2 regions of the Lysinibacillus sp. NPDC093197 genome follow, and region 2 is predicted to be linked to the other one. Evidence: predicted binding sites of a transcription regulator. Region 2 holds the regulator's gene; the other holds the start of a gene.

Region 1 (15,689 bases), on a different contig from region 2:
ACTATTTAAAACTTCTGACATTTCATATTGTCTTGTCAGTAAATTTGAAAGACCTCTTATATTTTGTAATCGAAACGTATAATGCATTGTGGGCTTCCGTAAATCAGCATCTACAATTAATATTTTTTTCCCTTCTTGTGCAAATACAACGCCTAAATTGGCTACATTTGTTGATTTCCCTTCACCTGGCGTCGCTGAAGTTACTAAAATTGTTTTGATGTCTTGATCTGGCATTGCGAATGTAATGTTTGTTCGTATTGTACGAAATTGCTCAGAAACGATGGAATTACTATTGCCGACTGTCACAAGCTTCCTGCCCATTTTTCCTAGTTTTTTTTTATTGGCTCTTTTTTGAAGAAACACAGTTACTCCCTCCTTATGTAACGGGATTCAATCATATGTTTTTATAGCTCGCACTAGTTATTTTACTTATTATCCCAATAATTGGTAACCCAATGGTTTCTTCAATATCTTGCTCTGTCTTAACTGTTGTATCCAAGCACTCTATCAATAACGCAATGCCAGCGCTTATAATAAATCCAATCATTGCAGCCGCCACAATATATAAATTTTTGTTTGGTGCTACAGGCTCAGGTTTGTCATCCAATTTCGCTACGGACAAAATATTAATATTGTCGATTGTCATTAACACTTGAATTTCCTCTTGAAATACACCTGCTACAGTATTGGCAATATCGACTGCCATTTCGGGCTTTTTATCGCGGACAGCAATATTGACAACTTGAGAATTACTGGCGTTGGATACAGTAATCTGTTCCTTTAATTTTTCAGGTGTACTATTTAAATTAAGTTGGCTAATCACTTTTGATAAAATAGCGGGACTTTGAATAATAACATTGTACGTATTAATTAAGCGTAGATTTGTTTCTACTTGCTGTACCCCTAACAGAGCTTGATCGGTATTTTTTTGATTTACTAAAAGCTGGGTCTGCGCCTCATACGTTGGCTTTATGATAAAGTAACTAAGAAACGCAGTGACTAATGCTAAGAAAAGCGCAAAACTGATAATATAGAGCAATTGCTTTCGCACTATTTTCAATACATCTTGTAATGTGATAGTTTCTTGCAACGACCTTCACCCCTTGACATAACATATGCTAGCTAATCTATATCCACTAGTTACATTAAAAAGTTTTATTCAAAAAGTTTTATGGCCTATTATATTATTGATATCTCCCTTTTATTCATGGTCGATAAAGAGACATAGATGTTACATAAGCTTATATCTTCTATTATTAATATGAGGCTTTTCAAAAACAAAAAGCGAATCCAATTTTCAGGAAACGCTTCTTACTAAAACCGATATATTCATTTCACATCTAACAATTTGCATAAGGTTATAATCATCTAATCTAAGTGTTTTTCATTCAAATACGTGCTAAATACAATCTTGTATTCCTAACCAAATAAAAAGAGGCTCCTCTTGATCAAAATCAAGAGGAGCCTCTTATTTTATTATTTTGCATACTCCACTGCACGAGTTTCGCGAATAACGGTTACTTTAATATGACCTGGATAATCTAGTTCTTCTTCAATACGCTTACGAATATCACGTGCAAGACGATGAGATGCTAAATCGTCAATTTTTTCTGGTTGAACAATAATTCGGATTTCACGACCTGCTTGGATAGCATATGATTTTTCAACACCATCATAGCTTTCAGAAATCTCTTCTAATTTTTCTAGTCTGCGAATATAGTTTTCCAGTGTCTCACTACGAGCACCTGGACGTGCTGCTGATAATGCGTCTGCTGCAGCTACTAATACTGCAATAACAGATGTCGCTTCTGTATCACCATGGTGAGAAGCAATACTATTAATAACAACAGGATGTTCTTTATATTTCGTAGCTAATTCCACGCCAATTTCAACATGGCTTCCTTCAACTTCATGGTCGATTGCTTTACCTATATCATGCAATAGGCCTGCACGACGAGCTAACGCTACATCTTCACCAAGCTCAGCAGCTAGTAAACCTGCCAAATGTGCAACCTCCACTGAATGTTTTAGGACGTTTTGCCCGTAGCTTGTACGGTATTTCATGCGGCCCAAAATCTTCATTAAGTCTGGATGTAGATTGTGAATGCCGATTTCAAATGTCGTTTGTTCCCCTGTTTCACGAATTTGTTCATCCACCTCTCGACGAGATTTCTCAACCATTTCTTCGATGCGAGCAGGGTGAATACGACCATCCTGTACCAGCTTTTCAAGTGCAAGTCGAGCCGTTTCACGACGAATTGGATCAAACCCAGATAAAATTACTGCTTCTGGAGTATCATCAATAATTAAATCGATTCCTGTTAAAGTTTCGAGTGTACGGATATTACGACCCTCTCTACCAATAATACGACCTTTCATTTCATCATTTGGCAAGTTCACAACAGAGACTGTTGTTTCTGCAACGTGGTCTGCAGCAAAGCGTTGCAGTGCCAATGATAAAATTTCACGTGCCTTTTTATCAGATTCCTCTTTCACACGCATTTCAGATTCCTTCGTCATTACAGCAATATCAGTCGCTAGCTCTTTCTCTACTTCACTTAAGATAATAGTCTTAGCTTCATCTCTTGTTAATGCAGAAATGCGCTCTAGTTCTGTTTTTTGCGCTGCAACAAGCTCGTCCACTTTGCTTTCCATCTGTTCAATATGCTGTTGTCTTTCAGCTAGAGCTTGTTCCTTACGCTCTAAGCTGGCTTCTCTCTTATTCAGAGCATCATCCTTGCGATCAAGATTCTCTTCTCTTTGCAATAAACGGTTCTCTTGTTTTTGAAGTTCTAAACGACGGTCACGAATGTCATTTTCTGCTTCAGTACGAAATTTGTGAGTTTCATCTTTGGCTTCAAGTAGTGCTTCTTTCTTTAATGCCTCCGCCTCTCGTTTTCCTTCTTCAACGATTGTTTCAGCGACATGTTTAGCACCAGTGATTTTTGAGTCATTCACTTTTTTCATGTAGATATAGCTAACAGCGGCACCAACGATGAGTCCAAGCAAAGCGGAGATGATAGTAATTCCATCCATATGAACACCTCCTCTTGCTATTTGGGTAATACAGTTTCAGTCGGCGCATACAAAAAATGTACTGCCTATTTTAAAGTCATAATTCAGAAATTATACATATTTAATTGTATAGCTAGCCTCAGGCTCTGTCAAGGATAGACGGGCATCTGTTCGCCTATCAGTAACAAAAAAAGTAAGTCATATCCATTAGATGGATATATTAACTGTTACTTTTGAGCTAGATAAAATGCCTTCTTCGATGAATAATCTTTTTATCAGGATGATGGTTACAATACAATTATTACCACAATTACCGTCATCTTAATACAATTATTTTAACTTTCTTTGACAAATGAACATATCGTCTCTTTGTCAGCTGTCCAATCAAAAATTTTATACCCTATTGCACTCATAACTATATCTATAATTTACGTTAGCTATCTATCAATTCCAGTATCGCTACATTCTATTAAACTAACAAAAAAATCGTTCTTACTTCTTATGAGTAAGAACGATTTAGAGTGAAGCGAATTGCTATGTTGATTGATTTCCTTTGTAGGCGCACGCTTTCTGCACAGCACTTCTGTAAGCCTCAACCCTCACTAGCGTAGATTGTTCGTCTTACGTACTATGCGTTACAGCAGAAGTCGCCGACGTGTGCTCTAACCAACTTATTAAAATGTAACTAGAGTGAACTTCTTGATGCATTTTGTCGCATCTTAAGCATTCTCATTCCTTTAGAAGTGAGAACAATATTTATTTTTTTTCATCTTCAAGAAGAAGCATTAGCTCTTCATCCATTTCCTCGTCATCATGTGCAGCAATTGTATACTGTGTTGCGGCAATTCCGTAAGAAGAACGAATTTTATTTGCAATTTCTTCTAAAACAGCAGGATTTTCTTTTAAATATTGTTTTGCATTTTCACGTCCTTGGCCTAGACGCTCATCACCATAAGCGTACCAAGATCCACTTTTTTGAACGATGTCTAATTCTACACCTAAATCGACTGTTTCGCCCTCTTTTGAGATCCCTTCACCGTACATAATATCAACCTCAGCTGTACGGAATGGTGGTGCCACTTTGTTTTTAACAATTTTAATTTTCGTACGGTTACCCATAATATCATTACCTTGTTTGATTGCTTCTGCACGACGAACTTCTAAACGTACTGAGCTGTAGAATTTAAGCGCACGACCACCAGGTGTCGTTTCTGGATTACCGAACATAACACCAATTTTTTCACGAATTTGGTTAATGAAAATAGCGATAGTTTTTGATTTATTGATAGCGCCTGAAAGCTTACGTAATGCTTGAGACATTAAACGAGCTTGTAAACCAACGTGAGAGTCACCCATATCGCCTTCAATTTCAGCTTTCGGTACTAGCGCTGCAACAGAGTCAATAACGATAATATCAATAGCGCCACTACGCACTAACGCTTCTGCAATTTCAAGCGCTTGCTCACCAGTATCTGGTTGTGATAATAAAAGTTCATCGATATTTACGCCTAATTTTTGAGCATAAATCGGATCTAACGCATGCTCAGCGTCAATAAATGCTGCTTGTCCACCCTTTGCTTGTACTTCCGCAATGGCATGTAGTGCAACTGTTGTTTTACCTGATGATTCTGGACCATATACTTCAATAATACGTCCACGTGGGTATCCACCTATGCCTAATGCGGCATCAAGTGCTAGTGAACCACTAGAAGATGTAGCAATTTCTAAATCTGTTTTTTCGCCTAGCTTCATGATAGAGCCTTTACCGAAATTCTTCTCAATTTGTTTTAACGCCTGTTCTAAGGCTGCTTTACGATCACTCATTATTTTTCCTCCTTCAAAACTGTTCACTGTTATTGTCTATCTCTACTATACTTGTTTTTTTGAGAACACGCAAGAAAAAAGCGAACATTTATTCGATTTTAATCCAAAATAAAAATTTGGATAAGTTTTTCCTATCCAAATTCCCATTTTCAACTATTAGCAATTACACTCCAGTCGTAATTGCGCCCAATTTTTTTCGAGCCTATGCATTGCTTTAGCTAGGGTTCTACCTTACTAAACCAATTAGCAAATTAAAATCGTTTCATATATCCTCGTTCTTCTAATTGTTGCATTAAATAATGAAATGTAAATTTAACCGCACGTAAACGATTTGTATTGCGCATACCTGATAAATGCAGTAAATATGTTATTGGCTCTTCGTCGCCTATAGCAATTCCAATCCATACCGTTCCAACTGGCTGATGGTCATGTGCAGTAGGACCAGCCGCTCCCGTTAACCCAATACCAATATTCGTACCAAATTTTTCACGCACTGCACTAGCCATTGCTGCAGCACATTCACTGCTGACGATACCATAAGTATCTAATAATTGTTGGTCAATACCTAGCTGCTTTACCTTGGCATCTTCTGTATAGGTCACTACGCCTCCTATAAGAATATTGCCTACGCCTGGAATCTCTGCTAGCTCTGATTGAAATAAACCTGCTGTTAAGCTTTCTGCTGCAGAAATCGTTAATTTATTATCTTGCAATATTTCTACCGTTTTCGAGGCAAGTGAATCATCATTTATGCCATATTGGAAGTCTCCTACAATAGCACGAATCTCCGCCACTTTATCAGCAATAAGCTGTTGGGCTTCCTGCTCTGATTGCGCCTTTGCTGTTACACGTAAAGTTACTTCTCCATCAGCAGCTAGTGGTGCAACTGTCGGATTTGTTTGTGTATCTAAAATATCTTGTACACGCACTTCTAACTCAGCTTCTCCAATGCCATAAAAGCGCATTACATGAGACACTATGACTCCGCCATCATTTAGCATTGTACCAAGCTTTGGCTTCGCTTCAAATTGGAACATCGGCTCCAGTTCTTTTGGAGGTCCAGGAAGTAAAATGTAGGTACGCTTATCCTTTGTCAAAATCATCCCTGGTGCCATACCATGATGATTAGCTAGCACCTCGCTACCTGCTAATACAAGCGCCTGCTTGCGGTTATTTTCCGTCATTGAGATGCCTCGTTTAGCAAAAAATTGCTCAATGTATGACAATGCAACTTGATCGATTACAAGATCTAGCCCAAGATGACGAGCAATTGTTTCCTTCGTTAAATCATCCTTTGTAGGGCCTAAACCACCTGAAAAAATGATAAGATCAGCGCGCGATTCCGCTATGCTTATTGCTTCCTCTAACCGTTTTGAATTATCGCCAACAACGGTATGATAAAACACATTAATTCCTAACTCAGAAAGCTGATTAGAAATAAACTTTGCATTTGTGTTTGAAATCTGTCCAAGTAATAACTCTGAGCCAACTGCAAGGATTTCAGCATTCATGATTCACAAGACCTTTCTTATTTAGACTCAAGTAATACACGTCGATTTAGATAGAAATAATCCCATCCAGACCATAGTGTAAAGAACAATGCTATATATAGCATTATTGTATCAAATGGGATACCGAAAATCACAAAAATTGTATTGTGTAAAAGAGCAGCTGCAATAGCTACAATTTGTGCCCATGTTTTAATCTTACCAAGCTGATTCGCCGCTACGACTTCTCCACCACCTGCAAGAATTAAACGTAAACCAGTTACCGCAAATTCACGGCTAATAATAACAATAATCACCCAAGCCGGTGCCATACCAAGCTCTACCATTAAAATAAACGCTGCAGAGACAAGTAATTTATCCGCTAAAGGATCTAAAAATTTACCAAACGTCGTTACAAGATCATACTTTCTCGCATAGTAACCATCTACCCAATCCGTCGTTGATGCAATAATAAAAATAAGAGCTCCTACAAAATGATGGACTGGCATTTCTGCACTAAATAAGTTCATTGTTCCCCAGCCGAAATCAAACATCATAACAATTACAAAGAACGGAATAAGTAAGATACGTGAAATGGTAATTTTATTTGGAATGTTCATTTTTCTAACACCTTTCATGATGAAAGAAAGTAGTCATCATTAGGATGACTACTGTTCTTTATTGAAATTGACGACAATATTTTGCGTTACGATTTGCTGTGCGTACGTTAAAAGTTCGTCATTAATATAAACCTTAGCTTGAGTTGAATTGCCTAAACGAATACGAGCATAGTTTTGCGCTGTTGCATCAAACTCAACAACTTCACCTGCGTTATAAACACGCGTATCTGCTAGTAATTCCTGTTGCTGTTGGTCGCGAATACCAATAAATGTAGGACCTGATACTTCAATGCGTATTTTAAATGTTTCAGCACCTGTTAACGTGTAAGAAGTTGTAGCGCCATCTGCTTCGATTGTGCCTGCTGAAATCGCTTGCTTAACATCTTCTTCAGTTTTACTTTCATCTGGTGTTTCATCTTTTGTTTCATCTGTCGAATCTTTATCTTTATTAGCTTGAGCCTTTTTATCTTCTTCCGCTTTGTCTTTTTCACTATCAATTGGTTTTGGTTTTTTATCGTACTCCACCACTGGCGTCGTATCATCATATTCATTTGTTCCAGTTTTACTTTTTGATTGTAAAAGAACCCAAATTGCAACAATAATAACGATAATAAATAAAGCAACAATGACTTTTGGCATAGCCTCCATCATTTTATTTGAAGGGCTTTTTGAAACTTTTCTTCTAGTTGAAGTTTGAGTCATCGATTGGCTAACTTGGTCGTTCTTTGTGCCTGGCAATTCGTTTTTATACGTTTCTAAAATTTCCTCTGGATTTAACCCAACAGCCTCAGCATATTGTTTAATGAATGCTCGTACATAAAACGAACCTGGCATAATTGAATAATTGCCTTCTTCAATCCCTACTAAATAACGTTTTTGAATTTTCGTTATTTCTTGTAAATCGTCTAAGCTGTAGCCTTTAGACAGTCTCGCCTCTTTCAGTCGAGTACCTAATTCTGCCACTAATAACACCTACTTTAATATCAAATTAAAAATTAAATCCTCCAAATGAATCGGATTCGGACATCATATGATTTTTTTCCATTATTTCATAAGTAATTTCTTCATCAGGGTGATGACGTAGTTCAATGATATAATCAAAATCCTCAATCTTATATTCAGAATGCTGAACAAACATATCAGGATGCTCTACTACTTTAATAGAAGGCATATTCATCATTTCACGTACTAATTGCAAATGTCGCTCGTCCTCGGAACGCCTTGTAACAATACCGTCCAATATAAAAATATTATTGTCACTGAATTCATCGCCGGCGAGCTTATTACGAATAGTTTGCTTAATCATTGTAGACGATAAGAAAATCCATTTTTTATTGGCACAAACACTTGCCGCAACAATAGATTCTGTTTTACCAACCCGAGGCATCCCACGTATTCCAATGAGCTTATGACCTTCTTTTTTAAAGAGTTCTGCCATAAAGTCCACTAAAATACCTAGTTCATCTCGTACAAAGCGGAAGGTATTTTTTTCGTCTGCATCTCGTGGAATATAATGACCATGCCTGATAGCTAAACGATCACGGAGTTTAGGTTGTCGAAATTTAGTAACGTGGATATGTTCCATTGTCGAAACAATTGTACGAAAACGCTCAATTGCTTCATCATTGTCTGTATGCACTAACATACCACGTCGATCTTCATCGACACCATTAATTGATATAATATTGACTCGAAGCATCCCTAAAAGTGAAGCAATATCTCCTAATAATCCAGGGCGATTCACCTGAATTTCATATTCAAAGTACCAATCGCTCAAACACACTCGTTCCCTTCCTATTAGTTAACGTAAAAAATCTTTTATAAGTTCCATCATAGCTGATTTTTTATGTAATGGAAAGTTAGAATACATGGAATTATAGCGTTATTTTTAATTTCTTACTAATTTTTTTTGGTAGTATTGGAAATAGACTTACATACGTTCCCTTTTCCGCAATATTATCGATTTTTAATAGAAAAAAGAGGAGATTAGCTCTCCTCTTTTTTTATTGCACATGTTTATTTTGCACAAGTTTTACGACACAATTCGCCAATGCATGTTTTTCATCATCAGAGGCAACGCCCCATAAATCCGACAGCACTCGCTCTTGTTCATTTTTAGGATCGACATTAGTCGCTAAATACTCACCAATTTGGACAGCAGCCTGTTGAATCATTTTCTTTGGCATACCGCTTGATTCAGCTTGCATTACGTTTTGTCCTAAAAAAGATGTCCATTTTTGCCAGTTTTCTAAAATGGTCATATGTTTCCTCCTCCTTTACACATGTAGTATGTGCAAAAAGAAATATTATATGTACCAGCCACCATTTAATCGAATTATTTGTCCTGTCACATAGTCTGCTTTGCCGGATAAGTAGAAACGAACCATTTCCGCTACATCCGTTGTTTGACCGACCGCTCCTAAAGGAATATCGTCCAAAATATATTGCAATTCCTCTTCACTTAAATGGCTATTCATCGAAGTATTAATAAAGCCTGGCGCAATAGCATTCACACGAATGCGAGACAATGCAGCTTCTTTGGCGTAGGACTTCACAAAAGCATGCTGCGCGCCTTTCACCGTTGCATAAAGTGCCTCACCTGCGGAACCTGCCTCGCCCCAAATAGAGCCGATAAAAAGCACATAGCTCACATCATGGGTACGGAGTTTTGAGGATAATAAAGCCGTTAAATGCATTGGATTTTGCACATGAACACGCCATAATGCATCCATATCTTCTACCGTAGTGTCTTCTAGCAATGAATAATGCGCTTGACCATTAGCAAAAACAATTGCCTGTACACTAAATATTTGGGAAGCTAACGCTTGCGCCGCTGTTATTTTTGTAAAATCACCTTGTACAAGCATAAATTCCTGAGCAGGAAAACGACTTACAAGCGTTTCACATAATGTTTGAGCCATTTGCTCATTGTTTGAATAATGCACATAGAGAGACCAGCCGTCCTCTGCCAAACTGTGGCAAATAGCACGACCGATCTCACCTGATGCACCTAATATAAGGGCAAACTTTTTCACTAGGCGCCCTTCTCTGTTGGTAAAACTTTAAACACAGTTTGTTGAGACTCTCCTTGAATAGAAGCAAACGCTTGCGTTAAATCTTCAATTGTTAATTCTTCTAAGACAGGCACTACATCAAACAAATTCATATCATTAAACGAGTAACGCGTAAATTGGTTTGCAATAAATTCAATTGAATTTAATGCACGTAAGAAAAAGCCTATTTTTTTACGCTTAATGCGCTCTAAATCTTCACTTGCAAATTGCGCGTTTTTTTCGTATTTTTCCAATTCAGCTTTAATCGCTTTTTCCAATGCATCTGGTTCTGTTGAATCTGAACCAATTAACGCAAAGCCAAACCCATTTTCTAAAGTAAAGTCAAATGCGTACGATTCATCAATCAAACCTTCATCATACACACGTTCATAAAAATTAGAAGTGCGACCAAAAATAAGTTCTAAAGCAATTTGTACTGATAGCTCATGTTTTAACATTTCCCGACCAGACAAATCCGTTTCTCGAGCTTTTAAACCTATATAGACCTTAGGCTTTTGAACATCCATGTGTAATGTACGGTCTTTAATGGCAACATCTGTTGGCTCTTCATCAAAGAAGCGTTGTATTGGTGTAGGCTCTGGAAACTCTTTTTTACCTTGGTTTTCGCGAATGAACGCCATCATTTCTTCTGGCTCGACAGCACCTATAGCAAATAACAACATATTAGACGGATGATAAAACGTATTGTAGCACGTGTATAAATGGTCAGCCGTAATGCCGTCAATTGATTCGATTGTTCCCGCAATATCAATTTTCACAGGGTGATTATGATACATATTTTCAATCGTACCAAAGTATAGACGCCAATCTGGTTGGTCATCATACATTGTAATTTCCTGGCCAATAATGCCCTTTTCCTTGTTAACAGTAGCTTCTGTAAAGTAAGGTTCTTGGACAAAATTTAATAATGTTTCTGTGCTTTTATATATATTATCTGTTGATGAAAATAAATATGCAGTTCGAGTGAAGGAAGTAAATGCATTGGCTGAAGCACCATATTCACTAAATTTCTGGAATACATCTCCATCTTCTTTTTCAAACATTTTATGCTCTAAAAAGTGTGCGATTCCATCTGGCACTGTAATACTTTCCGATTCACCAAGCGGTACAAATGTACGATCTACTGAGCCGTACTTCGTTGTGAACGTGACAAAAGTTTTTGAAAAGCCTTTTTTCGGCAAGATATATACATCTAAGCCGTTTTCTAATTTTTCATAGTAAAGTGTTTCATCTAATTGTTTGAATTCAATTGTTTTCATTGTGCAGCTTGCTCCTTTCCTGATAAGAAATAGACCGCTTCTAACTGCACTTGCTTCGCCATTTCAATTACATCTTCTTTCGTTACAGCTCGCCATTTATTTGCCCATGCTTCTACAGAGAACTCCTCAGGCAAATCTTTATATTGGTCAAAAATTTCGATTTGACCACGCGCTGAATCAAGGGATTCTTTTAACTGATTTGTTAACATCGCCTTTGTTTGTTCTAATTCTAAATCAGTGATTTCCCCTGCTTGCATAACAGCAAGTTGCTCTTTAATGAGATTGAGAGCCTTTTCTTCATTTTTCGCCTCAATACCTGACACAACGAATAATAAGCCATAGTGCGATGCATAGGAGCTAGAAGCATAGTAAGCCAGGCTTTCTTTTTCTCGCACATTCATAAATAACTTGGCATGTGGATAACCACCAAAAATACCGTTAAAAATCTGCATTTTTGCAAAATCAGCATCACCAAATCGAACAGGAGTACTAAAACCTATATGCAGCTTACCTTGCTTCATTTCTTGCTGTTCACGGACATAATCATTTTGTGGGTGTTTTTGTGGCGATACAGTTGGAATTTCCTCAGGAATACGGTCCTTAAATGGTAGAGCCTCTTTTAATTTTGCAACAAGCTCATCTTCATTAATATCACCCGCAACATAAATATCAATTTTGTCCGTCGTTAGCATTGATTCGTACGCTGCCAACAGAGATGACGGTGTGATATTTTTAATGTCTTCTACTGTACCATTTGCCGAAATAGAGGCAGGTTCATTTGGACGTAATATTTCTTGCAGACGCATTTGTGCAAAACGAGATTTATCGTCAAAAATGGATTCAATACGTTGGATGACCATTTTCTTTTCACGTTCTACAATTGATTCTTTAAATACACCATTTTCTAAATTCGGCTCAAAAATTGCCGCATGCATTACACCTAACACTTCATTTAAGACACTGGTATTAGCCAAATATTGATCGTTTACGGTTTCCATATTCATCAATACCGTATGTTCGTTACCACGCTTCGATGTATCAAAATACAATACTGTCCCGTATAGGTCATCTAAAAAACTACGAAATGCGGCAGTTGTTGTATATTTTGCATTGCTGTGTTGCAATACATTTGTTAACACCGTACGTTCAGACGCACATTTGGCCGTTAATGCTCTTCTCCATTTAATCGAGAAATTTACTGTTTTAAATTGGGTCGTTTGTCGGATATGCAAATTGACACCTTTTGCAAAAGGTATTGTTTTAAACATATGAAACCCTCCTATCTTTCTTAATATAACAATGTACTACAAATACTATACATGTCTATTGTCTATAATTGCAAAAAGAATCCAAAGTATGTATACGGAAAGTGAAAATAAGCTTGTAAATTATTATTTGTATAAGGCAAAAGACTGGGCTTGATTGCCCAGTCTTTTGTTTACTCGCTTCATTTCTTTCGACTCGGTCTAGTAGTTCAACGAATAAACATGCTGTCTTAGACTTATCGTTTGCCTTTAATATATGGTTGACCACTTGCTTTTGGTGCATTTGCTTTACCAATAAATCCTGCTAACGCAAAAATCGTTAACACGTAAGGTAATATTTGTAAATACACTGCTGGGATTTCTTGCACATATGGAATTTGGTTCCCTGCAATACTTAATGTTTGCGCTAAACCAAAGAACAATGCTGCTCCAAGTGCACCGATTGGATGCCATTTCCCAAAGATCATTGCTGCAAGTGACATGAAACCTTGACCAGCAATCGTTGCGTGTGAAAAGTCATGTGTAATTGTTTGCGCATAAACCGCACCACCAAGACCACCAAGTGCTCCTGAAATAACTACGGCTATATAACGCATTTTATTAACTTTTACACCCATTGTATCTGCAGCCATTGGATGTTCCCCTACTGCACGTAAGCGTAATCCAAATGGTGTTTTATAAATAATAAACCAAGCACCTATTGCCACTGCAAAGGCTAAAATCGATGTGCTATATACATCATGGAATAATAAACGTCCAAAGAACGGAATATCCTGTAAGTATGGAATAGCAAAACGACGAATTGGTTGGTCAATCATATCTGTTTGACCTTTATCATAAATCAATTTTACTAAGAATACAGTGACCGCTAAACCAAGTAAGTTAATAGCTACCCCTGATACCGTTTGATCGGCACGGAATGTGATAGATGCTACCGCGTGTAGTAAGGAGAAAATCCCCCCTATAATAACAGCTGCAAGCATTGCCACCCAGACTGTTGCGGATCCCAATTGTGTTGCAAACTCTAAATTGACAAAAATACCAACAAATGCGCCGACAATCATTAAACCTTCTAGCCCGATGTTAACAACACCTGAACGCTCAGAGAATACACCACCGATTGCAGTGAAAATTAATGGTGTCGCATATAGGATTGCAGAAGGGATGATGAAATATAACATTTCTAAAAAGGTCATGTTATTGTCCCTCCTTTTTCTTACTTAACTTTTGTAAACCTACTCGAATAACGTAACCTGATGCTACAAAGAAGATAATTAAGGCAATAATGATAGACACGATTTCCTCAGGAATCCCTGCAGCATTTGGCATGTTAAGAGCACCGTATTTTAACGAGCCGAATAACGAAGCCCCGAATACTACGCCAAGTGGTGTATTGGCACCAAGTAAAGCAACGGCAATACCGTCAAAACCAATACCTGTGAAGCCAGCTTTAATCGATGCGTTTTGGAATGTACCAAGCGCCTCCATCGCACCACCAAGACCTGCAAACATACCTGAAATCGTCATTGCTAAAATGACATTTTTATTGACACTCATACCAGCATATTCTGCTGCATTATGATTAAAGCCAACTGCTTTTAGCTCATAACCACGTGTTGTTTTTTCTAAAATGAACCACATTACAACTACCATAAGAAGTGCAATTAGGATCCCATAGTGAAGACTTGAATTGTCTGTAAGCTCTCTTAAAAACGGAGAACGTAATGAAGCCGATTCAAGAACACGTTCTGTTTTAAAGCTACCATCTGACAATTTTTTAATAACAGCGTTCGCAATATAAAGTGCTGTATAGTTTAACATAATTGTCGCAATTACTTCATGGACTTTAAATTTCGCTTTTAAGAAACCTGCAATAAAGGCCCAAAATGCACCAGCTACTGCTGCTGCTAGCAATGCTAACGGTAAGTGAATGATTTTTGGTAGTTCAAAAGCATAACCTACCCATGCTGCTGCAAGCCAACCTAAAATTAACTGACCTTCAACACCGATGTTAAATAAACCTGTACGGAAGGCAAATGCTACCGCTAGACCCGCCAAAATATATGGTGTGATTTGACGAATTGTGTTCCCTATTGAATATGAATCTCCAAAAATACCTGTCCAAAGAGCACTATAACCTTGTATTGGATCATAGCCACTGACTACCATTACGATAGCACCTACAATTAAACCGATAATAATAGAGATGATAGGAACGAGTATATTAATGACACGATTTGACATTAGTCGTTCCCCTCCTTCGCTATATTTGTGCTATTTTTTTTACTTTGCCCCGCCATTAATAGACCAAGCTCTTGCTCTGTTGTTTCTTTTGGATTTAACTCATCCACTATCTGACCATCATAAATAACAGCGATACGGTCTGAAACATTCATTACTTCATCTAGTTCAAAAGAAATTAATAATACGGCTTTTCCTTTATCACGTTGCTCTATAAGTCGAGAGTGAATAAATTCAATTGCCCCTACGTCAAGTCCACGTGTCGGTAGTGCCGCAATTAATAAGTCCGGATTTCGGTCAATTTCACGACCAATAATCGCCTTTTGCTGGTTACCACCTGATAAAGCGCGGGCAGGCGTCATTTCGCCATTACCTGTACGTACATCGTATTCTTTAATAATTTGCTTCGCTTTTTCTGATACTTTTTTATAATCCATTACAATGCCTTTTGCAATTGGCGGTTGGTAATATGTTTGGAGTGCAATATTATGACCGATTGGGAAGTCGAGTACTAAACCATGCTTATGACGATCTTGCGGGATATGTCCAACACCCTCCTCAGTAATTTTACGAGGTTTCATGTTCGTAACATCTTTACCGTTAAACTTCACTATTCCGCCTTTTACTTTACGCAAGCCTGTAATTGCCTCGATTAACTCAGATTGTCCATTGCCATCGATACCAGCGATACCAACAATTTCACCCTTACGTACAGTGAGGTTAAGGCCTTTTACTTTATTGATATTACGATAGTCAGTTACGACTAAATTCTCAATTGAAAGTACTTCATCAGTTGGATTTCCATCAATTTTTTCTGTTTTAAACTCTACTTGACGACCAACCATTAATTCAGCTAAATGATTAGGGTTTGTCTCAGTCGTAACAACCGTCCCAATCCCTTCAC
Region 2 (15,689 bases):
GATATGCTTTGTCACCGCAACAAAAACTTTTCATTAATGGAATGTCAGTGGCAAAAGCTTTTTTCAATAGCGGTGCTAATTTTCGATGATTAATAATTTCACGGTTAAGTTGAATGGCTTTTTGTGCTTTGGTATTTAGCATTTTAATAGAAAAATTTTCATCGTAAATAATTGATGCTAATGGTAGCTTTTCGATTGTTTCAGAAGAAATTTTAGTATTTCCAAGCATAGTACCTCTCCATTCTTTAATTTTTTCAGCATTATAACATAAGCTTTATGCAATTGTGCATATTTTCTAAATTATTTAAAAAATTTATTACAAGAATCATTTTTTTCGCTAGACTAATGATAAAAAATCATTAAAGGGATGGATGATAGATGCAACGAGAGATTTTAGTAGCATATGGTATTGACGTTGATGCAGTAGCAGGTTGGCTTGGGTCTTACGGAGGCGAAGATTCACCTGATGATATTTCACGTGGTTTATTTGCAGGTGAAGTTGGAACTCCTAGACTTTTAGATTTATTCGACAAACATAATATTAAAACAACTTGGTTTATTCCTGGTCATTCGATTGAAACGTTCCCAATTGAAATGAAAGATGTTTTTAAACGAGGTCATGAAATTGGAGCACACGGATATTCTCATGAAAATCCTATTGCGATGACACCGAAACAAGAAGAACAGGTTTTGCTCAAATCGATTCAACTTATTGAAGATTTAACGGGCAAAAAACCGACTGGCTATGTTGCACCTTGGTGGGAGTTTTCCAATGTAACGAATGAATTATTAATTAAACATGGCATTAAATACGATCACAGTTTAATGCATAATGATTTTACACCTTACTATGTACGTGTCGGGGATAAATGGACAAAAATTGATTATAGCAAGCAAGCTGAAGAATGGATGAAGCCTTTAGAAAGGGGCGAAGAAACCGATTTAATTGAAATTCCAGCAAACTGGTATTTAGATGATTTACCTCCAATGATGTTTATTAAAAAATCTCCAAATAGTCATGGTTTTGTTAATCCTCGCGATATCGAACAAATGTGGAAAGATCAATTCGATTGGGTTTACGAAAATATGGATTATGCTGTATTTACGATGACAATCCATCCAGATGTCAGTGGTCGTCCTCAAGTATTACAAATGCATCATCGCCTTATAAAGTATATTAACTCCCATGAACATATTCGTTGGGTAACATTTAATGAAATTGCCAACGATTTCGCAAAACGTTATCCACGCACATAAGGGGGCATCCTATGTGTATTTTTTGTGGTGATTTCATTGCGAACGTACATTGGACAGAGTTTAAAGAAGATGCTACATCTGAAATTATTGTTGGTGACTTACAACGTTCTAGACAGCAATCGAGAATTGAGCGCGTTCAATTCATCAACAAAATTTTAGTTTTATATCAATTAAAACTTACTGAATGGAATGGCAGTAAATTTATTCTTAGCGATTTCAAAGGGAATACATCAATCATCCATGATTTAGGGACTTTATGGGCTGAAGTAGAAAAGCTTAACAGCTACGCTATTGATCCACTGAGCGCGGACGTAATGGAAAAAATAACGATAGCGAATTGAGTGAAAGTATATGCCATCTAGAAAAAAAGCGATTACGATTTTAACTGGTAGCTTAGGTAGCGGTAAAACAACACTGCTTCAAAGCTTATTAACGCATCATCAACTAACTGAAAACATTGCGATTATAGTCAATGAGTTTGGCAAAATCGGCTTAGATCATCATTTACTAAGACAAGCAGAAGAAAAAACGACCTTACTACAAGGCGGTTGTATTTGTTGTCATGCGCGTGAAGATTTAGAGGAAGAACTAAAAAACTTGTTATTTAGTTCTGAACAGGGTGAAATTGATTTTGATCGTATTATTATCGAAACAACTGGCTTAGCTGACCCCGCTCCGATTTTATTTACCATCATGACAAATCCCCTTTTACAACATCGTTTTGTTATTGATGGGATAATAACAACCGTCGATGCTAAAAATGGCGCTATGCAAATAAAAAATCATGAAGAAACAGTCAAGCAAATCTCGGCAGCTGATATCGTTGCGCTAACGAAAGTAGATATAGTAACGACAGAAGAACTTGATTTGATTTGTGCAGAAATAATAAGAATTAACCCAACATGTAAAATTTTTCATGTTGAAAATGGCAATGTGAACCCATCTATTTTAAATGTTGAAAGGAAACTTTATAACAATCGTCTACCTAGCAACTATCAGCTACCTCCTCACAACAATACATCGCATATTCATTCAATTTCTTTTGCATTTTTGCAACCGTTAAATTGGAATAGTTTCGGTGTATGGCTTAGCTTATTACTATATGCAAAAGGAGAAAACATACTGCGCGTCAAAGGAATACTCGATGTCGGTGAAGCAGGGCCGATCATCTTAAATGGTGTACAGCATATTATTCGCCCTCCTATCCATTTAAGTGAATGGCCAGAAAATACAAAGGTTTCACATATTGTCTTTATTATGAAAGATATCCCACCTACGTTATTACACCAATCATTATTCTCCTTTCAAACATTTCTTGGTACGGAAATCAATTTACTGCATGTTCATTGCATTTAGGAAACATTGTCGAAAGCTTAATATGAATACGTGCTTAGATGAATCCATTCTTTCCTCGCATCTAAGCACGTTTTTTTATGCATTACTTTAAAAGACCTTCCCTCTATATTCAATTGTTTCATCCATAAACTATCATTTAACATCCATATTTGCCCTCTATTTCCTATCTCTAATTTCTTCTAAAATTTCGATTACTCGATTGTTTTGTTTTTCAATATTTATCAAACTTCGGTAAACCGCTACTGCTTATGAATGCACATGTGCAGAGTAATTTTAACAACGAAAAAAGCAACCGGTTTACAAAACCAGCTGCTCCTTAAAAACTCCAATTATTTCTGGAATTTATTCATTTGAGTCATCATTTGGCGTACTTGCTTTTCAGACGGCGTACGACCCATTTGTGCCATCATCATTCGAATCATTTGTTCGTTAATTGGTGGGTTTTCTTTTAAATATTTCATCATAGCTTGACGTGCAAAATAGAAACCAAGTGCTGCGCCAGCTGCTAATGCGATAATTACAATAATAATCCAGCCCCATGTAGGCATACAACCAACCTCCTCCACTACAATATACCGAGAAAAAAACTCTCCACGCTCCATTATACACCAAATAGTAGCGTGTTACTATATATTATAGTGAAAATTCCTAGTGCATTGTATACTTCATCGGCTTTAACCAACCACACTCATTATCTTGTTTATTAAAGGCAATAAAACGCTCACTCATTTTTGCTAGCATTTGAAATAAATCCAAATCAAGCATTCGCGACCCTTCACAATAGACACAGATTTTACGATCTACTAAATAAATCGCCATCTTTCCTTTTATCGGATGTTCTAAAAATAAAGCATTCCGCGCTCTTTCTAAATGAGCATATTTGGAATCTAGCTGTGCTTCTAGCATTGCAGCAATTTCATCGAAGCGGACAGTTTCACATATATACGCGAGTTCTTTTAAGGATTTCTCATTGGCATCTTCACAGCCCTGCATCATTTCTAATAACTTACGCTCTCTACCGAAAATAAACGTTAAATGCTCTTCTTTTATTTTATATATGGAATAGGTTCTCACCAGAAATCCCCCTTCGCTCAGTTTCTTTAACGTAAGTATAGCTGATTGGAACATGTTAATTTGTCAAACGAAGGAGGGAACCATCTTCTATTTTTGTCGAAAAGCTTCTAGTTTCAGCTTATAAAATAATGCTCAGCCTCAAGACCTAGATGAAAATCCATTTCCAGTCCGTTTTAGATGATCTTTCAAACAGGTAACATAAAGGTACAAACGAAAGGAGCTAAAACAAATGAAAAAATTTCTTTTATTAACTGGAGGTATTATTGCAGCATGTGTCGCACTTGCATTAATTGGTCCAATTACAGGTTTATTATTTTCAGGTGTACTCGTTGCACTAGGCATGCACTTCTACATTGGCAGTAAATCGACATTTGCAAAAATCATTTGGTTTACAGTTGGTCTAATTGGTGTGCTTTCAGCTGTTTCTAATATTCCAGCAATGATTGGTCTTGCAGCAATCGCCATTATTTATGTTATCTACAAAAAATGGAATGGCGAAGACGTTAAAATCCCAACAGTGGAAGCGAAAGAAGAAGATCCGTTTACAAACTTTGAAAAAGAATGGTCAAATTTAACAAAATAAAAGGAGCGAATTAAAAATGAACTTATTCCAACGTTTTAGATACACAATTGAGGCAGATTTACATCAAGTATTTGATAAAAAGGAACAAAAAAATCCTATCGCCATGTTAAATCAATATATTCGCGAAGCAGAGAAGCAAACAGAACAAACAGGCAAATTATTAGAACGTCAAGGCAAGCTAAAAGAAAAAATGGAACTTGAGCTAAAACAAAATGCCGAATTACTAGCTAAACGTGAAGCGCAACTTCAATTAGCATTAGGTAGTGGCGAACAAGACTTAATCGATTTCGCTTCTGACGAAGTAGCAGCTTATACAACTCGCAATCATACGTTGCAATCAAGTATTGAAGCGAGCACGCAAGAATACTTTGAGCTAGAGCGTAAATTTGAAACAATGAAGCACAAAATTAAAGATATGAAAGTTCGTCAATTACAGTTAATGGGGAAAGAAAATGTCACACGTGCACACCATCAAATGGACGGCATGCTTGCCAACAACAACAAGGCGAATTTCGAGGATTTAGAATCTTATATCGATAAGCTTGCTTACCGTATCGACAAAGATCACGAAGTAACAACTTTTGAGGCACGCCTTGCAGCGCTTGAAAAAAATACAGCCGAAGCTACTTCACCTCTACTCATTGAAAAGAAATAACATGTTATAATGGAAAGAAATAAGGGATGCCTCAATTATTGAAGCATCCCATTTCTTTGAGTATAGGGGGAATAAAAAGAGATAAAGGATAATGATCGATGAAAAATAATAAAAGAAGGAAACGGTTTAATCTATTGATTACTATATGTATTTTTGCTTTTCTTATACTTATGTTTCTAACAATCCTATTATTTAGTTATCGTTTTATCGCACAACAACACATTCAACAAAAAAGTAGTGATCTAAACGCCAATGGTGGCATTAGTGAGCTTAAAGAATTAAATGTAAATGGAGACAAACAGTTTCTATTAATTGAAGGTAAAGATAAGAACAAACCATTTTGTTTATTTTTACATGGTGGACCAGGCTCGCCGTTCCCATATGGCGTAAGCGCTCGAACATTGTTTCCGGAAATAACCGATCATTGTGTTGCTGTGTATTATGATCAAAGGGGTTCAGGTAAAAGTTATACTAAAGATTTATCTATTTCTACAATGAACCTTAGTCAATTCACAGATGATGCGAATGTTATCGTTGATTATATTAGAGAAACTTATCATCAAGAAAAAATATTTGTCATTGGTCAATCTTTTGGTACAGTGATTGGAACTCAATTAGTAGCCAACTATCCAGAGAAAATTCATGCCTATATGGGCATAGCACAATTAACGAGCAGTAGTAAAGGGCAAGAACTTGGTTATAATTGGTTAAAGGGTGAAGCTATTGCTAATGATGATAAGAAGACACTCCAAGTATTAGAGACTTTAGGAGAAGGACCGTATTTTGCAGAAGATGAAGATCGATTTAGCGATCTTATCAATCAATATAAAGGCATGAATTATTATGATAATACAATAAAAAAAGTGAATGTCATTAATTTAATAAAAGGGGCGTTTACTTCCCCTGATTACTCACTACAGGATTTATATAAATCATTTATTTCAGGTCCACAATTTAGCCTTATCAAAAGCACCGAACTAAAAAAAGAAATCATTAAGACAGATTTTTTTGAGTCTGTAAAGCGTATCGATGTCCCTGTATATTTTATTCAAGGTAAATACGATAAACAGACTAATTATGAATTAGCACAACAATACTATGAATTTATAGATGCACCAAACGGTAAACAATTTATCACATTAGAGCACTCTGCCCATTATCCGAATGCACTTGATGCTGCTATAATACCAAACGCCATCAAAACGATGGTAGAAGCTCATTACTAGGAATCTGACATTCCTCAGAAATAAATTTAGTAGAAAGAAGGGTGACCCTCTTGCAAAACTTTACAACAAATAAACTTACATTTTGGGTACTATGCTTCTTTTTACTCGTTTTTGTAGAGCTCACAATTTTCAATAATGGTGGCGCTTTTTGTTTAATAATTGGAGCTGTATTGCTCTATTTAAGCTTTTCGAAAAACATACGATTTTTAAAATGGACTGGAATTTTCTTTATCGCCATCTCCCTCTTTACGATGTGGAGTTTGCGCCTATTTATCGTTATTTTGCTCTTATACATGCTCTATCAATACTTACAACGAGAAAATGAACCGAAAATCGTTACATTAGAATTCGAAAAGCTTCCAGCAAATAAAAATGAACTATTTGGTACAATACCTGCACCTGTCGATGCCTATAAATGGCAAGATGTACAAATCCAACGTCTTGCTGGTGACATTACAATCGATACAACCCAAACGATTTTACCTGCTGGCCCAAGTCTAGTTACAATACGACAAGGAATTGGCAAAGTGCAAATATATGTTCCTTATGAAATTCCATTTCGATTACACTACACGACGTTATTTGGTGAATTTACGTGTCTACAAGGCGGTCCACAGCGGCTCCTGAATGAAAGCATTGTGTTCTCAGATGGCAACCATGAAGATGCAAAGCGTACCCTCGTTATACACGTTGCTACATGGCTAGGAGATTTGGAGGTGCTACGTAAATGATTGCATTTCTTTCAAGAGTATTTACTTTATTTTTCATATTAATTGGTGCAGCATTCGGCCTTCTCTTTGCTGTCTGGGGCGAACCAAATGAAAAAGTTTGGCAACCTTTATGGCAACAAAATTATGATAATATGCCGCTAGGTGGCGTAATTTTAATAAGTCTGTTTGCTCTTAGTTTCATCATTTCATGCTGGATTAGTATGACAGCTCGAGCGCGAGAGGCACAAGCTACTCGCTTTGTGAAGGAATTAATCGAGCCAGATTTCGTTCTTCCAAAAAAACAGGCATTACCGAAACCGTTGAAAAAAGCACTTGTTCAAACGAGCGAGCTAATCGATACACAGCGAAAAAGTTTACAGCGACTTTCCAATGAACGCGCGGAAGCGAATGATAAAGTCATCCAAGAGCGCATTATTGCCGAACGTCAACGTCTTGCACGTGAACTGCATGACTCCGTTTCACAGCAATTATTTGCCGCTTCCATGTTACTTTCTGCTCTAACAGAAAGCGATGAAAATGCTAAAAGCTTAAAGCAAGTAGAAAAAATTGTACAGCAGGCACAGCTTGAAATGCGGGCATTATTATTACATTTACGTCCTGTTGCACTGCACAATAAAACACTCGCCCAAGGCTTAGAGGAATTAATTATCGAGCTTCAACAAAAAGTATATTTTCATATTGAATATGAGCTAGAGGAAATGTCTTTATCGAAGGCAGAGGAAGATCATTTGTTCCGCATTGCGCAAGAAGCTTTATCAAATACGTTGCGTCATTCTAAAGCAACTGAGGTTGAACTACTTCTTGTTGCTCGAGATGGTTTAGCGATATTACGTATTCAGGATAATGGCCTCGGCTTTGATGTGGAAGCTGATAAATCGACTTCCTATGGACTACAAAATATAGCCGAGCGAGCGGTTGAAATTGGCTGTACGTATAAAATTGTTTCTGTTCCTGGAGAAGGTACAATTGTAGAGGTAAAAGTTCCCCTACAGAAGGAGGTTGTTGAAGTTGATACAAGTATTAATAGTGGATGACCACGAGATGGTCAGAATTGGCGTATCTGCCTACTTGTCAGCACAGCCTGATATTACCGTTGTTGGTGAAGCAGAAAATGGTGCAGAGGCTGTAGAACGTGCCCTCGCCCTTCGCCCCCATATTATTTTAATGGACAATGTCATGCCTGTAATGACAGGAGCAGAAGCGACTGCCAAAATATTAGAAGCCTGGCCAGAAGCGAAAATTATGATGGTCACAAGCTTTTTAGATGATGACAAAGTATATCCGGCTTTGGAGGCTGGCGCGGTCAGCTATATTTTAAAAACATCCAACGCTAAGCAAATTGCTGACGCCATCCGTAAAACAATCGGTGGGGAAACCGTTTTGGAGCCAGAAGTCACAACTAAAATGATGCACCGTATGCGCTACGGTTCGAACACACCACTGTATGAACAATTAACTGACCGGGAAATGGAAGTGCTTCTATTAATGGCAAAGGGCAAAGCAAATCAAGAAATTGCCGACGACTTATACATCGCATTAAAAACTGTGAAAACCCATGTCAGCAATATTTTAGCCAAATTAGATGTTCAAGATCGTACACAAGCCGTCGTCTACGCCTTCCAAAATGGATTGGCCAAGTAATATTATGAGTGTCACGAGATTACCTGCGATTTGTGCTGTTTCATTGGCGATTCTCTGAGTTTTATCGGCGATTCGCCACGTTCTATCGGCGATTTCCCTCGTGCTATCGGCGATTCATGCCCTTATATCGGCGATTACTCATAAATTACTCAAAAAAATACCGCAGCGCTCAATTAGAGCGTTGCGGTATTTTGTATTATAGCCAAATCTTATAGCGCTTTTACTTTCGTTACAACATTTTCTACTGTGAAACCGTATTTTTCCATTACTAATTCACCTGGTGCAGAAGCGCCGAACTTGTCGATAGCAAGAACGTCTCCTTCAAAGCCAGTGTATTTATGCCAACCGAATGATGCACCCATTTCGATTGCAAGACGTTTAGTCACAGCTTTTGGAAGAACTGATTCTTTATAAGCTGCATCTTGTTTTTCGAAGCGATCCATTGACGGCATTGACACAACTGCTACATCCATACCATCAGCTTTTAATGCTTTTTGTGCTTCGATAGCAAGTGAAACTTCAGAACCTGTTGCAATTATAATTGCATCTGCTACTTCTTTAGAAGCAGGTGATACAGTGTAAGCACCTTTTGTAACACCTTCGCGAACTGTTTCAATTGACGCGTCAAGCACTGGTAAGTTTTGACGAGATAATACTAATACAGTTGGTGTGTTTTCAGAAGATACAGCAAGCTCCCATGCAACTGCAGATTCATTTGCATCTGCTGGACGTACAACAGAAAGATTTGGCATTGCACGTAATGAAGCTAAATGTTCGATAGGTTCATGTGTTGGGCCATCTTCCCCTACAGCGATTGAGTCATGTGTGAATACATATGTTACAGGAAGACCCATTAATGCAGAAAGACGAACAGCCGGACGTACGTAATCTGAGAATACGAAGAATGTACCACCAAAGACGTTTAGACCACCGTGAAGAGCCATACCGTTCATTGCTGCGCCCATTGCAAATTCACGCACACCGAACCAAATATTGCGACCAGCATAATCGTCTGCTGAGAAATCGCCTGCGCCTTTCATCGTCGTTTTGTTCGAGCCTGCAAGGTCAGCTGAACCACCAAAGAATGATGGAGTTTTCTTCGCAATCGCATTAATAGCATCACCTGAAGAAGAACGTGTTGCTACAGATTTACCTGCTTCATATACTGGCAATTCTGCTGCAAAATCTTCTGGTAACTTACCATTCATAGCATTTTCGAATTGAGTTGCTAATTCAGGGAACTCAGCTTTGTATGCTTCAAATTTCGTATTCCAAGCCGCTTCTGATTGTGCACCTTGCACTTCAGCAGCTGCATTGAACGTATCATATACTTCAGCAGGAATTTGGAATGGTTCATGCGCCCATTCGTATGCTGCTTTTGTTAATACAACTTCATCAGTACCTAGTGGAGCACCGTGAGAATCAGATTTACCTGACTTGTTTGGAGAACCGAAACCAATTACTGTTTTCACTTCAATAAGTGTTGGCTTGCCAGTAGATTTTTTCGCTTCCTCGATTGCTTTGTTAACAGCTTCTACTTCTGTGCCATCAGCAACTTTTAAATAGTTCCAGCCATATGACTCAAAGCGTTTTTGTACGTTTTCAGAGAATGATTTTTCTAAATCACCATCTAATGAAATATCGTTTGAATCGTATAATACGATTAATTTTTCAAGTTTTAAGTGACCAGCTAATGAAATCGCTTCAGCTGCAACACCTTCCATTAAGTCGCCATCGCCACAAAGTGCAAATGTATAGTGATCGACAATATCATGTCCTGGTTTATTATAAGTAGCAGCTAAATGACTCTCTGCCATTGCCATACCAACTGACATGGCAATACCTTGTCCAAGAGGACCTGTAGTTGCCTCTACTCCAACAGTATGACCGTATTCTGGATGTCCTGGAGTTAATGAATCCCATTGACGGAAGTTTTGAATTTCTTCCATTGGAAGGCCGTAACCTCCAAGGTGAAGTAGGCTATATAAAAGCATAGAGCCGTGACCTGCTGAAAGTACGAAACGATCGCGGTTATACCACTTTGGATTAGCCGGATTGTGGCGAAGTTGTTTTGTCCAAAGCGTATAAGCCATTGGCGCTGCCCCCATCGGTAAGCCTGGGTGACCTGAATTTGCTTTTTCAATTGCATCAATTGACAATGTTCGGATAGCATTAATCGCTAGTTGATCCGCATGTTGAGTCATTATGTTGTGACATCCTTTCTCGTCCTATATATTGTTCTACTACAGTTTAGTCAACATTGTCCTAGAAAACAATGCTTTTGTTATACTATTTAAGATTTATGTCATACTTTATCATCATTTTGTAACTTGCCATTTAAAATGTAAGAATTGAATGATGAATATTATCCAGCTATAACAATAGAAAATCCAAATGTTCTAGTACTGGATTAAATGTGACATATTAATTTAAAAATTTATTTTTTTTCGCTTGTTTTACCTTCTCAGGTGTAACGTCATTACCTTCTTCATCGACAACTTTAACATTTTCAATCGTATCGCGCATTGACGCTCTAAATGTATCTAAATATTCTTTGCGAAGAGAAGTACGCTCTTTCGCTTCTTCCTCTGTTAAGTTGCCCGCTTTTGCTTTTGCTGCTAATTCATTAATTCGATTAATTTTTTCTTTTGATAACATTGTTACACACCTTTCAATACCTTTATCACTTCAGTATGCAAAGTATAGCATGGTTTCCCTTAAAATGCAGTTATACCAACCCTTAAAAACACTTCTTAGCCATAATTTACATGACTTCCAGATGTTAGTCGTGTATAACTAATTATACAAGGAAAAAATTTATACTTTATTGGAGGAAATAAGGTGAACATCACAACACAACGATTACATATCCGAAAATTTGAAGAACAAGATTTGCAAGCTGTTTATAGTTATATGTCTGATAAATCGGTGATGCACTATATGCCAGAAGGTGTTTTAACTGTAGAACAGGTACAAAAATTTATAACAGATAATAGCGGTGAGCAAGCACAACATTTTGCTATTGTTTTACATGATCAGCAACAAGTCATTGGTCATCTAGTTTTCCATCCCTACTTTGGCGAACATACATATGAAATTGGATGGGTGTTGAATCCTGCATATTATCGTCAAGGCTATGCTTCAGAAGCAGCGCACGCCCTATTGGATTACGGGTTTACGAAAATGAAGCTTCATAGAATTATCGCTACATGCCAGCCTGAAAATATTGCCTCCTACCGAGTGATGGAAAAAATCGGTATGCAACGTGAAGGATTTTTTAAAAAATGCATACCATATGGTGACGGTTGGTGGGATGAATACTATTACGCTATTTTGCAAGAGGAATGGGTAGCTTTAACATGAAATTAATCTTGCCCTCCTACCTACTTGGACAGCTTATTTTCCAATCAGGAGTGTTTTTAAACATGAAAAAAGATTAGCAGGGCAAATTAATTGCCCGCTAACCTTTCTTGATGTTCTTGATAACGCCTATGTACGGTTGCCTTACTTACATCGAAGCCAAGACCTCTTAGTGTCGTAGCAATTTCCTCATAGGTAAAGCCCCGATTTCGTAGCTTCACAATTTCTTCTATAGGCACTTCCTTACGCTCCTGACCATTTGGATTACCACGATTGGAAAGGTTATGTTCAGGACGATAGCCATTTTCTACTGCACGGCGCATACCACGACGAATTTTCGCATTATGGATTTTACGTTGATATTCCTCAACAATAGCTAAAATTTCGAGCAACATCGTATCCATCTCATTCAATTGTACAGGCCCTGCATCACGCATGGAAAAAACATCTGTTTCCGTTTTTTGCAATAAATGAAGTACAGCCATTCGTGCATTACCACGCCCTAAACGCGTTTCATCTTGCACAAATAATGCGTGTATCTCTTTTTCTTTAATATAATCGAGCATTTCAAGTAATCCTTCGCGCTCAACATCATACCCACTATGCTTATCCAAAAAAACATTTTTCACATCGTAGTTTTGTTCCTTAGCATAACGAAGTAATTCTTCTTGTTGACGCTCCAATGAAGAACTTTGTGTCTCTTTTTCGGTGCTCACACGGCAGTAAATTACAGCCGTTCGTTGTTTATTCATCATCTTTCACTTCTCGCAATTTCAATTGAATTGGTGGGTGTCTGATTGTCACCCACTACTGGTATAACGAGTGATTTTCCAGCAACTATTTTTACGCTATGTAATTCGTTCTCGGCTTTCACAAGTTTTATCCAGTCGTCCATACCCATTTTACCACGGTATTGCTCAGCTAACGACCATAAGCTATCGCCATGTTCGATATAAATTTCAGTGTAAGTAATGTCTCCAGGATCAGTTATAACAAGATAACCTGCAAATAGTAAAAATGCGCCTAATAAAATTGAAATATGTGTATTTTTTTTAAACCAATTCATTCATCATATCCCCTTTTAAGAATGTTTGTTCGGAATGTATGTTCTTATGATAAAGCGAACAGACGTTTTTGTCAAACACTTTTCGAACCTATGTTTGCATAAGTGTTCGCATTCTGCTATACTATCTAGTAAGAAGATAGTAAGAAGAATGATATAAAAAAAGAGGTGAGCAATCATGAAAAAAGTTTCGAAAAGACAAGAGGATATACTAGCGTTTATCAAAGAAGAAGTACGTGCAAAAGGGTATCCGCCATCTGTACGTGAGATTGGGGAAGCAGTTGGACTTGCATCAAGCTCAACGGTTCATGGACATTTAGCTCGTTTAGAGCAAAAGGGCTTTATTCGACGAGACCCTACTAAGCCACGTGCCATTGAAATTTTAGAGCCAGAAGATTCAATTCAAAAGCAAAGCGTCATCCATGTACCGCTTGTTGGTAAGGTAACAGCTGGATCACCGATTACTGCCATCGAAAATATCGACGAATATTTCCCATTACCTGATATTTACGGTACAAGTGAAGATCAACTATTTATGTTAGAAATCATGGGTGAATCGATGATCGAGGCGGGTATTTTTGATGGTGATTTAGTCATCGTTAAGCAAAAAGCAACAGCTGATAATGGTGATATTGTCGTTGCAATGACAGAAGAAGATGAAGCAACAGTTAAACGCTTCTTCAAAGAAAAAAATCATTTCCGCTTACAGCCAGAAAACGCTACAATGGAACCGATTATTGTAGACCAAGTTTCAATTTTAGGACAAGTAGTCGGCTTATATCGCCGTGTACACTAATGCATTCTCATACTTATCAAACAAAAAAGAGAAGCACTCATGCTTCTCTTTTATATTTTAAGCTCTCCTCAGTAAAGGCTGTAAAAAGCTTCTGTGCAGCTAAATCCCCTACAACTGCTTGTTCTTCTGGGTGCCACTGCACTGCTAAACAAAACGGATAGTCTTCGTGCACGAACGCTTCAACTAGACCATCACTCGATTTCGCTGCAACGATTAGCTTCTCTGCTAATACATTTACAGCTTGATGGTGAAATGAATTCACAGCAATTTTTTCTTCCTCGATAATTGATTTTAACAACGTATCTGGCGTAATTTGTACATAATGTGTAGCAACACCCCGAGCTGCTTGTTGCGTATGCTTTAACAGCTTACTACTATGATATTCGCTATCAATATCTTGGTATAAAGTTCCACCTAACGCAACATTAAGTATTTGCATGCCACGGCAAATCCCCAAAATTGGCATTTTCCTTGTAAAAGCCGCATGAATTAAGGCAAGTTCCACCTTATCTCGTTCTGGATGTATTTGTCCTAGCTTCGGTAGAGGCTCCGCTCCAAATTCAAATGGATGCACATCATGACCACCAGATAATAATAAGCCGTCCGTCAACGATAAAATTTGTGCTACATCTTCCTCTACCCCTAGTGGAATAATAAGTGGAATGCCACCAGCCTCAATGACACTTTTACTATAGGCTACATTCAATCTTGACGATAAATCGTCCTCTGCAAATGCTGTAATACCAATAATCGGTTTCATCCATATACCCCCTTACCATAATCCTACATACCAATCAATTATGACATCCCCATAGAAATACACGATAATTGCAGCTAAAGCAATGGATGGTCCAAAAGGAATCGGCGTTTTTCGACCTTGTTGCCGTACTTTGAGCACGATTATCCCGACAATCATACCAATTACCGCCGCTACAAATAATGTCAATAATGTATTTATTGTACCAAGTACAAGTCCAAGTAAAAAGAATAATTTAATATCGCCACCGCCCATACCACCACGTGATACAACAGCGATACCATATAATATGCCAAAGCCAACGACGGCACCTACGATACTATCCCACCAAGGCGTTAATGGCGATAGCATACGTCCAATAGCTAATAATGGCAAAAAAAACAAAAGCACTTTATCAGGAATAAGCATATATGCAAAGTCCGATACGACAAGGATTACTAATAATGAAATTAATAATATCGCTACGATAAACTCTTCACTAAAGCCCAATTGCCAATATGAAAAGGCGAATAATACACCTGTTAACAACTCCATTAGTGGATAAATCCACGAAATTTTTTGTCCACAGCTGCGACATTTACCTGCTAAAAAAACATAGGACAAAACGGGCACTAAATCAATTGCCGTTAATTGTCTTTGACAGCTCGTACAATGAGAAGGCGGCTTAACAATTGACTCCTTTAGCGGCACACGTAAGCCTACAACATTAAAAAACGATCCAAAAACTAGTCCAAATACAAATACTAGTATTGTATAAGCCATTTCCATTTTTATTGCCTCCTAAACTAACATAGCGCCCATACATTGGAGTATGCGCGCCTTTACTTCATTGTTCTCCTTCATAATAGAAGGTTGTTACCTGAACGGTAGCTTTAATGGATGAATCTGCATCCTCCTCGAATACGGCCTCTTCCCCAGTTAATGTAATATCTAATGTGTCGATTTTCATCACACGTTCAATTTTTTCAATTTCCTTTAAAAATTCAAGCATTGCCTTCGTATCTATAGCAACAACATCAATACTAAACGTCACTAATTTCAATTCTGCTGGTAATGATTCTTTAGCAATAGTAGACGTTGGTAATGCATTATCCCCTTCTTCACTATCTGCTTGCTCGCTATTTTCAGTAGGTTGTTGTGCTGTGACCGCTTGCTCCTCATTTGCTGGTGAGTTTGGGTCAATAATCGAA

Evidence for each region. Region 2 encodes LexA, which represses DNA repair genes until DNA is damaged. Its sites were predicted from a motif close to CGAACATATGTTCG; they were not measured.
Region 1: the regulator LexA is predicted to act here: its motif matches at 4,921-4,934, upstream of recA (recombinase RecA).

Annotation. Positions count from the first base shown of each region.
Region 1 covers NZ_JBIVOH010000005.1:76,559-92,247, forward strand. Annotated here, with positions in the region: gene ACIP9G_RS14405 (CpsD/CapB family tyrosine-protein kinase) at 1-321, opposite strand, end outside; gene ACIP9G_RS14410 (YveK family protein) at 395-1,090, opposite strand; gene rny (ribonuclease Y) at 1,477-3,036, opposite strand; gene recA (recombinase RecA) at 3,772-4,839, opposite strand; gene ACIP9G_RS14425 (competence/damage-inducible protein A) at 5,091-6,350, opposite strand; gene pgsA (CDP-diacylglycerol--glycerol-3-phosphate 3-phosphatidyltransferase) at 6,368-6,946, opposite strand; gene ACIP9G_RS14435 (helix-turn-helix domain-containing protein) at 6,995-7,918, opposite strand; gene ACIP9G_RS14440 (DUF3388 domain-containing protein) at 7,935-8,723, opposite strand; gene ACIP9G_RS14445 (DUF3243 domain-containing protein) at 8,950-9,207, opposite strand; gene ymfI (elongation factor P 5-aminopentanone reductase) at 9,253-9,981, opposite strand; gene yfmH (EF-P 5-aminopentanol modification-associated protein YfmH) at 9,981-11,279, opposite strand; gene yfmF (EF-P 5-aminopentanol modification-associated protein YfmF) at 11,276-12,547, opposite strand; gene ACIP9G_RS14465 (ABC transporter permease) at 12,781-13,740, opposite strand; gene ACIP9G_RS14470 (ABC transporter permease) at 13,742-14,788, opposite strand; gene ACIP9G_RS14475 (ABC transporter ATP-binding protein) at 14,788-15,689, opposite strand, start outside.
Region 2 covers NZ_JBIVOH010000002.1:773,937-789,625, forward strand. Annotated here, with positions in the region: gene ACIP9G_RS09690 (sigma-54 interaction domain-containing protein) at 1-229, opposite strand, end outside; gene ACIP9G_RS09695 (polysaccharide deacetylase family protein) at 379-1,257, shown strand; gene ACIP9G_RS09700 (hypothetical protein) at 1,269-1,598, shown strand; gene ACIP9G_RS09705 (CobW family GTP-binding protein) at 1,609-2,613, shown strand; gene ACIP9G_RS09710 (YneF family protein) at 2,943-3,161, opposite strand; gene sirA (sporulation inhibitor of replication protein SirA) at 3,262-3,687, opposite strand; gene ACIP9G_RS09720 (lmo0954 family membrane protein) at 3,917-4,270, shown strand; gene ACIP9G_RS09725 (PspA/IM30 family protein) at 4,287-4,925, shown strand; gene ACIP9G_RS09730 (alpha/beta fold hydrolase) at 5,024-6,151, shown strand; gene liaF (cell wall-active antibiotics response protein LiaF) at 6,193-6,882, shown strand; gene ACIP9G_RS09740 (sensor histidine kinase) at 6,879-7,916, shown strand; gene ACIP9G_RS09745 (response regulator transcription factor) at 7,891-8,523, shown strand; gene tkt (transketolase) at 8,733-10,727, opposite strand; gene ACIP9G_RS09755 (DUF896 domain-containing protein) at 10,948-11,181, opposite strand; gene ACIP9G_RS09760 (GNAT family N-acetyltransferase) at 11,365-11,886, shown strand; gene ACIP9G_RS09765 (YneB family resolvase-like protein) at 11,973-12,638, opposite strand; gene yneA (cell division suppressor protein YneA) at 12,635-12,949, opposite strand; gene lexA (transcriptional repressor LexA) at 13,125-13,742, shown strand; gene ACIP9G_RS09780 (gamma-glutamyl-gamma-aminobutyrate hydrolase family protein) at 13,780-14,502, opposite strand; gene ACIP9G_RS09785 (prepilin peptidase) at 14,515-15,267, opposite strand; gene ACIP9G_RS09790 (potassium transporter) at 15,326-15,689, opposite strand, start outside.